Regions from separate parts of the Methylobacterium sp. PvR107 genome, predicted to be linked through region 1. Evidence: predicted binding sites of a transcription regulator. Region 1 holds the regulator's gene; the other holds the start of a gene.
What was found. The regulator PhoB, encoded in region 1, activates phosphate uptake and scavenging genes when phosphate is short. The targets are predictions, from matches to a motif close to TGTCATNNANCTGTCAT.
Positions count from the first base shown of each region.

Region 2: JOE48_RS01695 (YdcH family protein) is a predicted target of PhoB. The motif match lies at 3,437-3,453, and genes of this name have one in related genera.

Region 1 is NZ_JAFIBW010000001.1:1,029,794-1,035,338, reverse strand. Features, by position in the region: gene pstC (phosphate ABC transporter permease subunit PstC) at 1-758, shown strand, start outside; gene pstA (phosphate ABC transporter permease PstA) at 771-1,661, shown strand; gene pstB (phosphate ABC transporter ATP-binding protein PstB) at 1,684-2,499, shown strand; gene phoU (phosphate signaling complex protein PhoU) at 2,610-3,329, shown strand; gene phoB (phosphate regulon transcriptional regulator PhoB) at 3,515-4,210, shown strand; gene JOE48_RS04715 (protein-disulfide reductase DsbD) at 4,386-5,545, opposite strand, start outside.
Region 2 is NZ_JAFIBW010000001.1:391,086-396,630, reverse strand. Features, by position in the region: gene JOE48_RS01720 (acyl-CoA dehydrogenase family protein) at 1-23, shown strand, start outside; gene JOE48_RS01715 (tetratricopeptide repeat protein) at 186-1,058, opposite strand; gene JOE48_RS01710 (5-(carboxyamino)imidazole ribonucleotide synthase) at 1,390-2,502, opposite strand; gene purE (5-(carboxyamino)imidazole ribonucleotide mutase) at 2,499-2,996, opposite strand; gene JOE48_RS01700 (YdcH family protein) at 3,075-3,293, opposite strand; gene JOE48_RS01695 (YdcH family protein) at 3,467-3,649, shown strand; gene JOE48_RS01690 (propionyl-CoA synthetase) at 3,999-5,545, shown strand, end outside.

The sequences.
Region 1 (5,545 bases):
ACGTCGGGACCGAGCAGTACGGCGCCCTCGTGGCGGTGCTCGGGACCGTCGCCTCCGCGTTTCTGGCGCTGCTGATCGGCGTCCCGGTCTCCCTCGGGATCGCGGTCTACCTCACCCAGCTCTGCCCCGGCTGGGCGCGCAAGCCGGTTGCCATGACGATCGAGCTGCTCGCCGCCGTACCGAGCATCATCTACGGCATGTGGGGCCTGTTCGTGTTCGCGCCGCTCTTCGCGCGCTTCGTGCAGATCCCGGTCTCGAACCTCGTGGAGGGCATGCCGATCGTCGGCACGCTGTTCTACGCCCGGGTGCCCTCGGGCGTCGGCGTGTTTACCGCCGGGATCATCCTGGCGATCATGATCGTGCCGTTCATCGCCTCGATCGCCCGCGACATGCTCGATCAGATCCCGACCGTGCTGCGCGAGAGCGCCTACGGCATCGGCTGCACCACCTGGGAGGTGGTGCGCCACGTGCTGGTGCCGCAGGCCGCGGTCTCGATCATCGGGGCGATCATGCTCGGCCTCGGCCGCGCCCTCGGCGAGACGATGGCGGTGACCTTCGTGGTCGGCAACGCCAACCGCCTCTCGGCCTCGATCTTCGACCCGAGTTCGACCATCGCGTCGCGCATCGCCAACGAGTTCAACGAGGCGGACGGGCTCCAGCTCAACGCGCTGATGGCGCTGGGCTGCATCCTGTTCGTGATCACCTTCGTGGTGCTGATCATCGCCCGGCTGCTCACGCGCCGCGTCCAGTCCGCCTGAGGAGCACGCGCGATGGATGCCTCCAACACGATCGCCGCGCCCGCCCAGCGCCGCTCCGGCCGGGTGCGCCAGGGCCGCCGCATCGCCGACCGGACCCTGCGCATCGCCTGCTCCGGCGCGACGCTTGTGGGCGCCCTGGTCCTCGGCTCGATCCTGGTGATGCTGATCGTCCAGGGCGTGCGCGGCTTCACGCCGACGCTGTTCACCAACCCGACACCGGGCCCCGGTTCCGAGGGCGGCGGCATCGCCAACGCCATCCTGGGCAGCCTCATCCTGACCGGGATCGGCATTCTGATCGCCACGCCGATCGGCGTCATGGCCGGCACCTACCTCGCCGAATACGGGCGCGGCTCGAAGCTGGCGGCCCTGATCCGCTTCCTCAATGACATCCTGCTCTCGGCGCCGTCGATCCTGATCGGCCTGTTCGTCTACACGCTGATGGTTCGCCCGATGGGCACCTATTCGGGCTGGGCCGGCGGCGTGGCGCTCGCGATCATCGCCGTGCCGGTGATCGTGCGCACCACCGAGGACATGCTGCGCCTCGTCCCCGGCACCCTGCGGGAGGCCGGCGCGGCGCTCGGGGCGCCGACCTCGACCGTGATCATGAGCGTGTCCTGGCGGGCGGCCTCGGCCGGCATCGTGACCGGCATCATCCTGGCGCTGGCCCGGATCGCCGGCGAGACCGCGCCCCTGCTGTTCACGGCACTCAACAACAATTCCTGGTTTTCGGCCAACCTGCTGGGCGGCGTCGCGAACCTGCCGGTGATGATCTACCAGTTCGCCCTCTCGCCCTACCCGAACTGGCAGGGCCTCGCCTGGGCGGGCGCCCTCCTGATCACCGCGACCATCCTGGCGCTGTCGATCATCGCGCGCCTCGTGATCAAGCCGCACGCCTCGCGCTGAGACCCCTTTCGAGGATACGACGATGAACGCCGCCTCCGCGATCCCCACGGTCGAGCTGAACCGCAACCGCGCCGACGAGGGCGGCCCCGTGCGGATCTCCGTGAAGGACCTGAACTTCTACTATGGCAGCTTCCACGGGCTGAAAGACGTCAACCTCAACTTCCACGACCGGCAGGTCACGGCTCTGATCGGCCCCTCCGGCTGCGGCAAGTCCACCCTGCTGCGCTGCTTCAACCGGATCTACAGCCTCTATCCGGAGCAGCGGGCCGAGGGCGAGATCCTGCTCGACGGCGAGAACATCCTCAGCCCCTCGATCGACCTGAACGAGCTGCGCTCGCGCATCGGCATGGTGTTCCAGAAGCCGACGCCGTTCCCGATGTCGATCTACGACAATGTCGCCTTCGGCCTGCGCCTCTACGAGAAGCTGCCGAAATCTGAGCTGGACGGCCGCATCGAGGAATCCCTGCGCAAGGCCGCCCTCTGGGACGAGGTGAAGGACAAGCTCCGACAGGCGGGGACCGGCCTGTCGGGCGGCCAGCAGCAGCGCCTGTGCATCGCCCGGACGGTGGCGCAGCGCCCGGAGGTGATCCTGTTCGATGAGCCGACCTCGGCCCTCGACCCGATCTCGACCGGCCGCATCGAGGAGCTGATCGAGCAGCTGCGCGACGAGTTCACCATCGTGATCGTCACCCACAACATGCAGCAGGCGGCGCGCATCTCGCAGTTCACCGCCTTCATGTATCTGGGTCAGCTCGTCGAGTTCGGTCCGACCAACCGGATGTTCATGAACCCGACGGAACGGCGCACGCAGGACTACATCACCGGCCGGTTCGGCTAGTCTGCCGGAGAGCTCCGGTCGCGGGTCCGCCGCTTCGCGTCCCGAGCGGGCCGGCGGATCCCGCAAGCCCCCCGGAGGGCCGTCCCCGGGACTCCATCGAAGGATCCATCATGCCCGGCCATATCGTCTCCTCCTATGACACCGACCTGGAGAACCTGCGTCGCTCGATCTCGGAGATGGGCGGCGTGGCCGAGAAGATGACCGCGGAGGCGACCGATGCCCTCGTGCGCCGGGACGACACACTCGCCCAGGCGGTGATCCTCGCCGACAAGCGCCTCGACGCGCTGCAGCGGGACATCGAGGAGCGCGCGGTTCTGCTGATCGCCCGGCGCCAGCCCCTGGCCATCGATCTGCGCGAGACCATCTCGGCGATCCGCGTCTCCGGCGACCTCGAGCGGATCGGCGACCTCGCCAAGAACGTGGCCAAGCGGGTTGTCGCGATCTCCGATCAGGCGCCGGCCCAGAAGATCGTGCTCGGCGTGCGCCACATGAGCGACCTCGCCGAAGGCCAGCTCAAGGATGTGCTCGACGCCTATGCGAGCCGCGATATCGAATCGGCCCACGATGTCTGGGAGCGCGACGGTGAGATCGACGCCCTGTACAATTCGCTGTTCCGCGAGCTCCTGACCTACATGATGGAGGATCCGCGTAACATCTCATTCTGCACGCATCTGCTGTTCTGCGCCAAGAACGTCGAGCGCATCGGCGACCACACCACCAACATCGCCGAGACGATCCACTATCTCGCCACCGGCGAGACGCTAGCGGGTGATCGGCCAAAGAACGACGCGTCGAACTACGCGACCGTGGACGGGGTGCAGGCTCCGTAGGCGAGCCGTCCCCGATTCACGCCCGGCCTGCGCCCCCCAGCGGGGTACCGTCGGAGAATCGGAGGGTGCGGGTTGAGGCTGAGCGGCGCCTCCCGCATCCTCGGCCTGCACGCGCGCTCCGATGAGAGTCGGGACATCGGCAGGCCGTATGGCGCCGCCTTGGGAACGGGTCTTCGAACGTGAGCATGCAAGTCCTGATCGTTGAGGACGAGGAGGCGCTGACCACGCTGCTGCGCTACAACCTTGAGGCCGAGGGCTTCCTCGTTGACTCGGCGGCGCGCGGCGACGATGCGGAGCTGCTCCTGGCCGAGCGGATCCCCGATCTCGTCCTGCTCGACTGGATGCTGCCGGGCCTCTCGGGAATCGAGCTCTGCCGCAGGATCCGGGCGCGCCGGGAGACCGAGCGGCTGCCGGTGATCATGCTCACCGCCCGCGGCGAAGAGGGCGACCGGATCCGCGGTCTCGGCACCGGCGCCGACGATTACATCGTCAAGCCGTTCTCCGTGCCGGAGCTGCTCGCCCGGATCCGTGCGCTGCTGCGCCGGGCCAAGCCCGCCCATAGCTCGGATCGGCTGGCCGCCGGCGATCTCGAACTCGACCGCACCGGTCACCGCGTCCGCCGCGGGGGCGAGGAGTTGCATCTCGGCCCGACCGAGTTCCGGCTGCTGGAATTCCTGATGCTGGCTCCAGGCCGGGTCTTCTCCCGCGAGCAGCTCCTCGACGGGGTCTGGGGCCACGACGTCTATATCGACGAGCGCACCGTGGACGTGCATGTCGGGCGCCTGCGCAAGGCGCTCAACGGCCCGCGCCAGACCGACCCGATCCGCACGGTCCGCGGCTCGGGCTACGCCTTCGACGAGACGTTCTCGCTCGAAGCCTGAGGCAGCCGCACGGGCTTGTCCGAAAGGAACAGCATTCGGCCCGCCGTCATCATGCGCTCAGCGAAGTGACCCAGGGCAGCGGGACGCCGGTGAGCGTGGCGCGGCTCGATTGTTCCGCTCGCGCAGACGGCGGGACGGGCGCATCGATGCTCGAGCGCCGAGCCCCCTAAAGATCTTAGCGTGCCAGCGCCGCACTCCGGCCGGACGCGGCCGGAACCGCGTCCAGCGCCGCCAGAACCGTCCCTTCCGTGAGGATTTGCGGGAGAACCTGGGGCTCTCCGGTGCCGGCATAGAGAAGGTAGAGCGGCACGCCGCTGCGCCCGTACTTCTCCAACAGGCGGGTGATCTCGGGATTCTGGTTGGTCCAGTCGCCCTTCATGTAGGTCACGCCGCGCTCGGCCATCGCGGCCCGCACGGCCTTGGTGTTGAGCGAGGTCGCCTCGTTCACCGCACAGGTGATGCACCACGCCGCCGTCATGTCGATGAAGACCGGGCGGCGGGCACTCACCAGCGAGTCGAGGCGCGCCTGCGTGAACGGCTCGATCCCGTCGGCGGCGGCCTGCGCCGACGGGACCGGGCGGTCCTGCGGGAGGGTCACCGCAAGGGCCGCGACGGCGATGATCGCGAGGATTGCGGCGGCCTGGGCGATCCGACCGGCACGGGGTGCGGCGGCACGTCCGCGCTCCCACGCCCAGGCGGCGAAGGCGACCAGCACCAGCCCGATCAGCGCTGCCAGCAGCCCGCGCGGATCGACCTGCTGCGCCAGCACCCAGATCAGCCAAGCCACGGTCGCGTAGACCGGGAAGGCCAGGATCTGCTTGAGGATCTCCATCCAGGCGCCGGGCCGCGGCAGCGCCCGCAGGGCCGGCGGCCAGAGGGTCAGCGCCAGGAAGGGCAGGGCGAGTCCGAGGCCGAGGCTCGCGAACACCGCGAACGCCACGCCGGCGCTCTGGGTCAGCGCGAAGCCCACCGCCGAGCCCATGAACGGCGCCGTGCAGGGCGTGGCCACGAGCGTCGCGAGCACGCCCGTGAAGAACGAGCCGCTCAGGCCCGCGCGCCGGGCGAGCCCGTCGCCGAGGCCGGCAAGCCGGCCGCCGACATGGACGACTCCCGACAGGCTGAGGCCCATCGCAAACAGCAGATAGGCCAGCCCCGCCACCACGATCGGCGATTGCAGCTGGAAGCCCCAGCCGATCGCCGCGCCGCCGCCCTTCAGGGCAATCAGGACACCTGCGAGGCCCAGGAAGCTTGCCAGCACTCCGGCGGTGTAGGCCAGCCCATGGAGGCGGAGGCGGCCCGGGCTCTCGCCGGCATGCCGGATCAGGCCGAGAACCT
Region 2 (5,545 bases), 640 kb from region 1:
AGAACGGACTGCTGACGGCGTGAGACGCTGAAGCCCGTTCCTTCGAACGCTCCGTCCTTCCGGGGACGCGGAGAGGGGCCCGGAAAGACCGGGGGAGCGGCGTAAAGGTTCGTTCACCGCCGGAACAGGAACGCCCGCGTCTCAGGTTGAGACGCGGGCGTTCAGACCGGTTCGATAACCGCAGATCAGTTGAACAGCGAGCCGACTCCGCCCTGCACCCGGCCGAGGCCGGCGCGGGCGACGGAATTGTTCGGGTCGATCGTCGCGGCGCGCTGATAGTTCTCCATCGCCTCCTTGCGCTGGCCCGACTTCTCGTAGGCCAGGCCGCGATAGGCCCAGGAGGTGGCGTCCTTGTTGTTGACGTTGAGCGCCGCGTTGTAGTCCTCGATCGCCTTCGGGTACTGGTTGGTGGCGATCAGGCTCTGGCCGCGGGCGGCGTAGGGCGCGGACTTGAAGGGGTCGCGGTCAATGGCGGCGTCGAAATCGGCGATCGCCTGGGTGTCCTGACTTTGCTTCTGCCGCACGAGGCCGCGGGCATGGTAGGCTTCGGCCGATTCGGGCATCAGCCGGATCGCGACGTTGAGGTCGTTGAGCGCCTGATCGACGTTGCCCTGGGCGCGCTCGACGTTGGCGCGGCCGATATAGGCGGGGCCGTAATTCGGATCGATGCCGATCGCCTTGGTGAAATCTTGCAGCGCGGGGCCGTCACGGCCGATCTGGCGGCTGGCAAGCGCCCGGTTGTTGTAGGCCGAGGCCGAGTTCGGATCGATCTGGATCGCCTTGGTGAAATCCGCGATGGCGTCGCTGAACTGGCCGGCACGGGCGTAGGCGGCGCCGCGGGTGTTGTAGGCCGCCGCATCGTTCGGGTTGCGCTGCACGACCTCGGTCAGCGAGGCGATGTTCACGTTCGTGGCGCCCGTCGTGTCCGTCTCCAGCACCGCGTATTGTCGCGGGCCGGCTGCGCTCCCGACGGTCTCGCAGCCCGCAAGGCCCGCGGCCGAGATTATGGCCGCGCCGATCAGTGCCGTCGTCCGAACCAGCCCGTTGCGTACGATCATCGCCCCACTCTCCCCAAGGCGCGGCCCGCATCCCGCGGGCCCGCCTTGCCCCTCACGTCCCAGAGCCCGCGCCGCGCGCCGGGCACACCCGATCCGGGGCACCGTCGCGCATCACGGTGAAGGCCGGCTTAAGAGGCGTCGCATCGTGACCCGGCCCGTTATCCGTCCTGGCGGAGTACGGCAGCGCGGATGGAATCGATCAACAGCATTCGGCACCGACCACGACTTGGTGGAAGCGGCGGGATGTGGCGAAGGTATGGCTCGACGATGCCCCGGCGCCGCGTCAGGGCCTCCGGGCGGCACGCGGCGGCGCGGGTGTGCCCCCGAAGCCTCAGGACTCGACCGGGTCGGATCCGAGACAGGTGACGTGCCCCATCTTCCGGCCGGGGCGCGCCTCGCCCTTGCCGTAGAGGTGCAGATGCGCGCCGGGCTCGGCCAGCAGCGCGTGCCAGTCGTCGGCCTGGGCGCCGATCAGGTTGCGCATCTCCACCGGCAGGCCGCCCACCCGGGCGGCGTCGCCGAGCGGCCAGCCGCAGACGGCGCGGACATGCTGGGCGAATTGCGAGGTCCGCGCGCCCTCGATGGTCCAGTGTCCGGAATTGTGGACCCGCGGCGCGATCTCGTTGACCACGAGTCGCTCGGCACCGTCCTCCCGCACCAGGAACATCTCCACGGCGAGCACGCCGACATAGTCCAGCGCGTCGGCGATACGCTTGGCGATGTCGAGAGCGAGGCGGCGCGTCTCGGGCGACACGCCGGGAGCCGGGACCCGGGTCAATGCGAGGATGTGATCGCGGTGCTCGTTCTCGCACAGGTCGAAGGCCGCGAAGCTGCCGTCGCGGGCGCGGGCGCCGACCACCGAGACCTCGCGCTCGAACGGCACGAACCCTTCCAGGATCAGCGGCGCGCCGCCGAACTCGGCAAACAGGGCGTTGCGGTCGCCCTCGGCCCGCTCGCGGAGCATACGCTGGCCCTTGCCGTCGTAGCCGAAGCGGCGGGTCTTGAGCACCGCCGGCAGGCCGATCGCCGCGATCGCCCGGTCGAGGTCGTCGGGCGTATCGACCGCCTGGAACGGCGCTGTCGGGATGCCCAGCCCGTTGACGAATTCCTTTTCGGACAGGCGGTCCTGCGTGGTCGAGAGCGCCCGCGCGTTCGGGTGCAGGGCGGCGTGCCGGGCCAGGATATCGGCGGTGGCGTGGGGGATGTTCTCGAACTCGTAGGTGACGACGTCGACGCTGCGCGCGAAGGCCGCGAGCGCCTCGGGATCGTCATAGGCCGCGCAGGTGGTGCGAGCGGCCACATCGAAGGCGGGGCTGTCCTGGTCGGGCGCGTAGACGTGGACCTTGAGGCCGTAATTGGCCGCGGCCAGCGCAATCATGCGCCCGAGCTGACCGCCGCCGACGATGCCGAGCGTCGCGCCGGGGCCGAGGATCTTGTCCGTCACGCGTTCTCTTCCGTCACCGGTCGCTCGGCCACCGAGGCGGTCTGGGCCGCGCGCCACGCTTCGAGTCGCTCCGCCAGCTGCGGGTCGGAGAGCGCCAGGACGGACACGGCGAGCAGGGCTGCGTTGATGGCCCCCGCCCGACCGATCGCCAGGGTCCCCACCGGGATGCCGGCGGGCATCTGGACGATGGAGAGCAGGCTGTCCTGGCCGGACAGGGCCTTGGATTCCACCGGCACGCCGAAGACCGGGAGCCGGGTCATCGCCGCCGCCATGCCGGGCAGGTGCGCGGCGCCGCCCGCACCGGCGATCACGACCTTGAGACCGGCCGCGACCGCGCCCTTGGCGAAGGCCACCAGCCGGTCGGGTGTGCGGTGGGCCGACACGATCCGCGCGTCGTAGGGCACGCCGAGCGCGTCGAGCGTCTCGGCGGCGTGACGCATGGTCGCCCAGTCGGACTGGCTGCCCATGATGATCGCGACCGGAGGCGACACCATCGTTGATCCCGGCAAAAGAGGGCGCTTACAGGCGGTGCGGGCCGGCGGCAAGGCGCGGCGCGACGGCGTCCACCGGCATCAGGCGATGATGTCCGGCGTCAGCGCGTCCTCGATGTGGAAGATGCGGTCGCGCAGCGTGAGCTTGCGCTTCTTCAGCCGCTGGATCTGGAGCTGGTCCCCGGCGACGCTGAGCTCCAGCGCCTCGATGGCGCTGTCAAGGTCCCGGTGCTCCTCGCGCAGCCTGGCCAGCTCGCCCAGGAGATCCGATTGCGCGCTCTCACCCGACTCTTCCGCCATTGTCACCCGCGGACCCGAAGTTCGTTCATGGCCCGGGAGCATGCGTCACGCCCGGGCGCCGGACAAGACGGGGCGGTAAGCATTCGTGAGACTTAGCAGCAGAAAACGCTTCGACAGGCCCTGCATCCTGTGCCAATCTCGACGTGTCGAAACGATGACAGGAGATTCGACTCATGTCGCTGCAGACGCATCTGAACCAACTCGCCCGGAAGCACGAAGCCCTCGAGCGCGAGATTCAGGAAGCGACCCACAGGCCTTCGGCGAACGACCTTCACATCGCCGAGCTGAAGCGACGGAAACTCCTTCTCAAGGACGAGATCAACAGGCTCCAGGCGGGCAACGACACGTTGCACTGAGGCCTGACACGTCCAACCAGATAGCACACCCCGTATGACAGCCGCCGCATCGGAGCTCCCGGTGCGGCGGCTGTCTTGTGGCGCGCACGCAGCCGCTCTTGTGGCGCGCACGCAGCCGCTCTTGTGGCGCGCACGCAGCCGCTCTTGTGGCGCGCACGCAGCCGCTCTTGTGGCGCGCACGCAGCCGCTCTTGTGGCGCGCACGCAGCCGCTCTTGTGGCGCGCACGCAGCCGCTCTTGTGGCGCGCACGCAGCCGCTATCGGGCACGAGAGCCTCTCACCCCCGCGCGCGAGAATGGGCTAATCTGCGCCGGCCGCCGGAGAGCGGTCCGCGAGGAAACGCCGAAGCGATGACGAACGCCAGCCTTTCGGGCCGCTACCCGGAGATCTACGAATCGGCCCGCCGCGATCCGGAGGCGTTCTGGCTCGACGCGGCCCGGGCGCTCGACTGGGCGCGCGCGCCGGAGCGGGCCTTCGCGCCGGATTCGGGGCCCTACGGCCGCTGGTTCTCGGACGGCACGCTGAACGCCTGCCACAACGCGGTCGACCGTCACGCCGAGGGGGCGCGGGCGGAGCAGGTGGCGATCCGCTACGATTCCCCCGTCACCGGCACCAAGCGCAGCATCACGTACCGCGAGCTGCGCGACGAGGTGGCGGTGCTGGCCGCCGTGCTGGCCGGGCTCGGCGTCGGCCGGGGCGACCGGGTGATCCTCTACATGCCGATGGTGCCGGAGGCGCTGTTCGGCATGCTGGCCTGCGCCCGGCTCGGCGCGGTCCATTCGGTGGTGTTCGGCGGCTTCGCCGCCAACGAACTGGCGGTTCGGATCGAGGATGCGGCGCCGAAGGTGGTGCTCGCCGCCTCCTGCGGCATCGAGCCGAACCGGGTGGTCGCCTACAAGCCCCTCCTCGACGCGGCGATCGCGGCCTCGCGCCACAAGCCGGAGGCCTGCCTGATCCTCCAGAGACCCCAATGCGCCGCTGCCCTGGCGCCGGAGCGCGACCGCGACTGGGCCGAGACCGTCGCGGCCGCCCGAGTCGCGGGTGAGAGGGCGGCCTGCGTGCCGGTCGCCGCCACCGACCCGCTCTACATCCTCTACACCTCCGGCACGACCGGGAAGCCGAAGGGCGTTGTCCGCGACACCGGCGGCTACCTCGTCGCCCTCGCCTGGTCGATGCCGAATCTCTACGGCGTCCAGCCCGGCGAGACCTATTTCTGCGCCTCCGACATCGGCTGGGTGGTGGGCCATTCCTACATCGTCTACGCGCCGCTGCTGCACGGCTGCACGACGGTGCTCTACGAGGGCAAGCCGGTGGGCACGCCCGATGCCGGCGCCTTCTGGCGTGTCGCCGCCGAGTACGGCGTGACCTGCCTGTTCACGGCGCCGACGGCCCTGCGGGCGATCAAGAAGGAGGATTCCGCGGGCGCCCGGATCGGCGACTACGATCTCTCGACCTTCCGCAGCCTGTTCCTCGCCGGCGAGCGCGCCGACCCCGATTCGGTCGCCTGGGCCGAGCGGGTGCTGAACCGGCCGGTGATCGACCATTGGTGGCAGACGGAAACCGGATGGCCGATCGCCGGCAACCCGCTGGGGCTCGGCCTCCTGCCGGTGAAGCACGGCAGCACCTGCGTGCCGATGCCGGGCTACCGGGTCGAGGTGCTGGACGAGGGCGGAAAGCCCGTCCCGGCTGGCACGATGGGCACCATCGCGATCCGCCTGCCGCTGCCCCCGGGATGCCTGCCGACCCTGTGGGGCTCGGACGCGCGGATGCGGTCGAGCTACCTCGCCACCTTCCCGGGCTACTACGACACCTCGGATGCCGGGGTGATCGACGCGGACGGCTACATCACGGTCCTGGGCCGGACCGACGACATCATCAACGTCGCGGGCCACCGCCT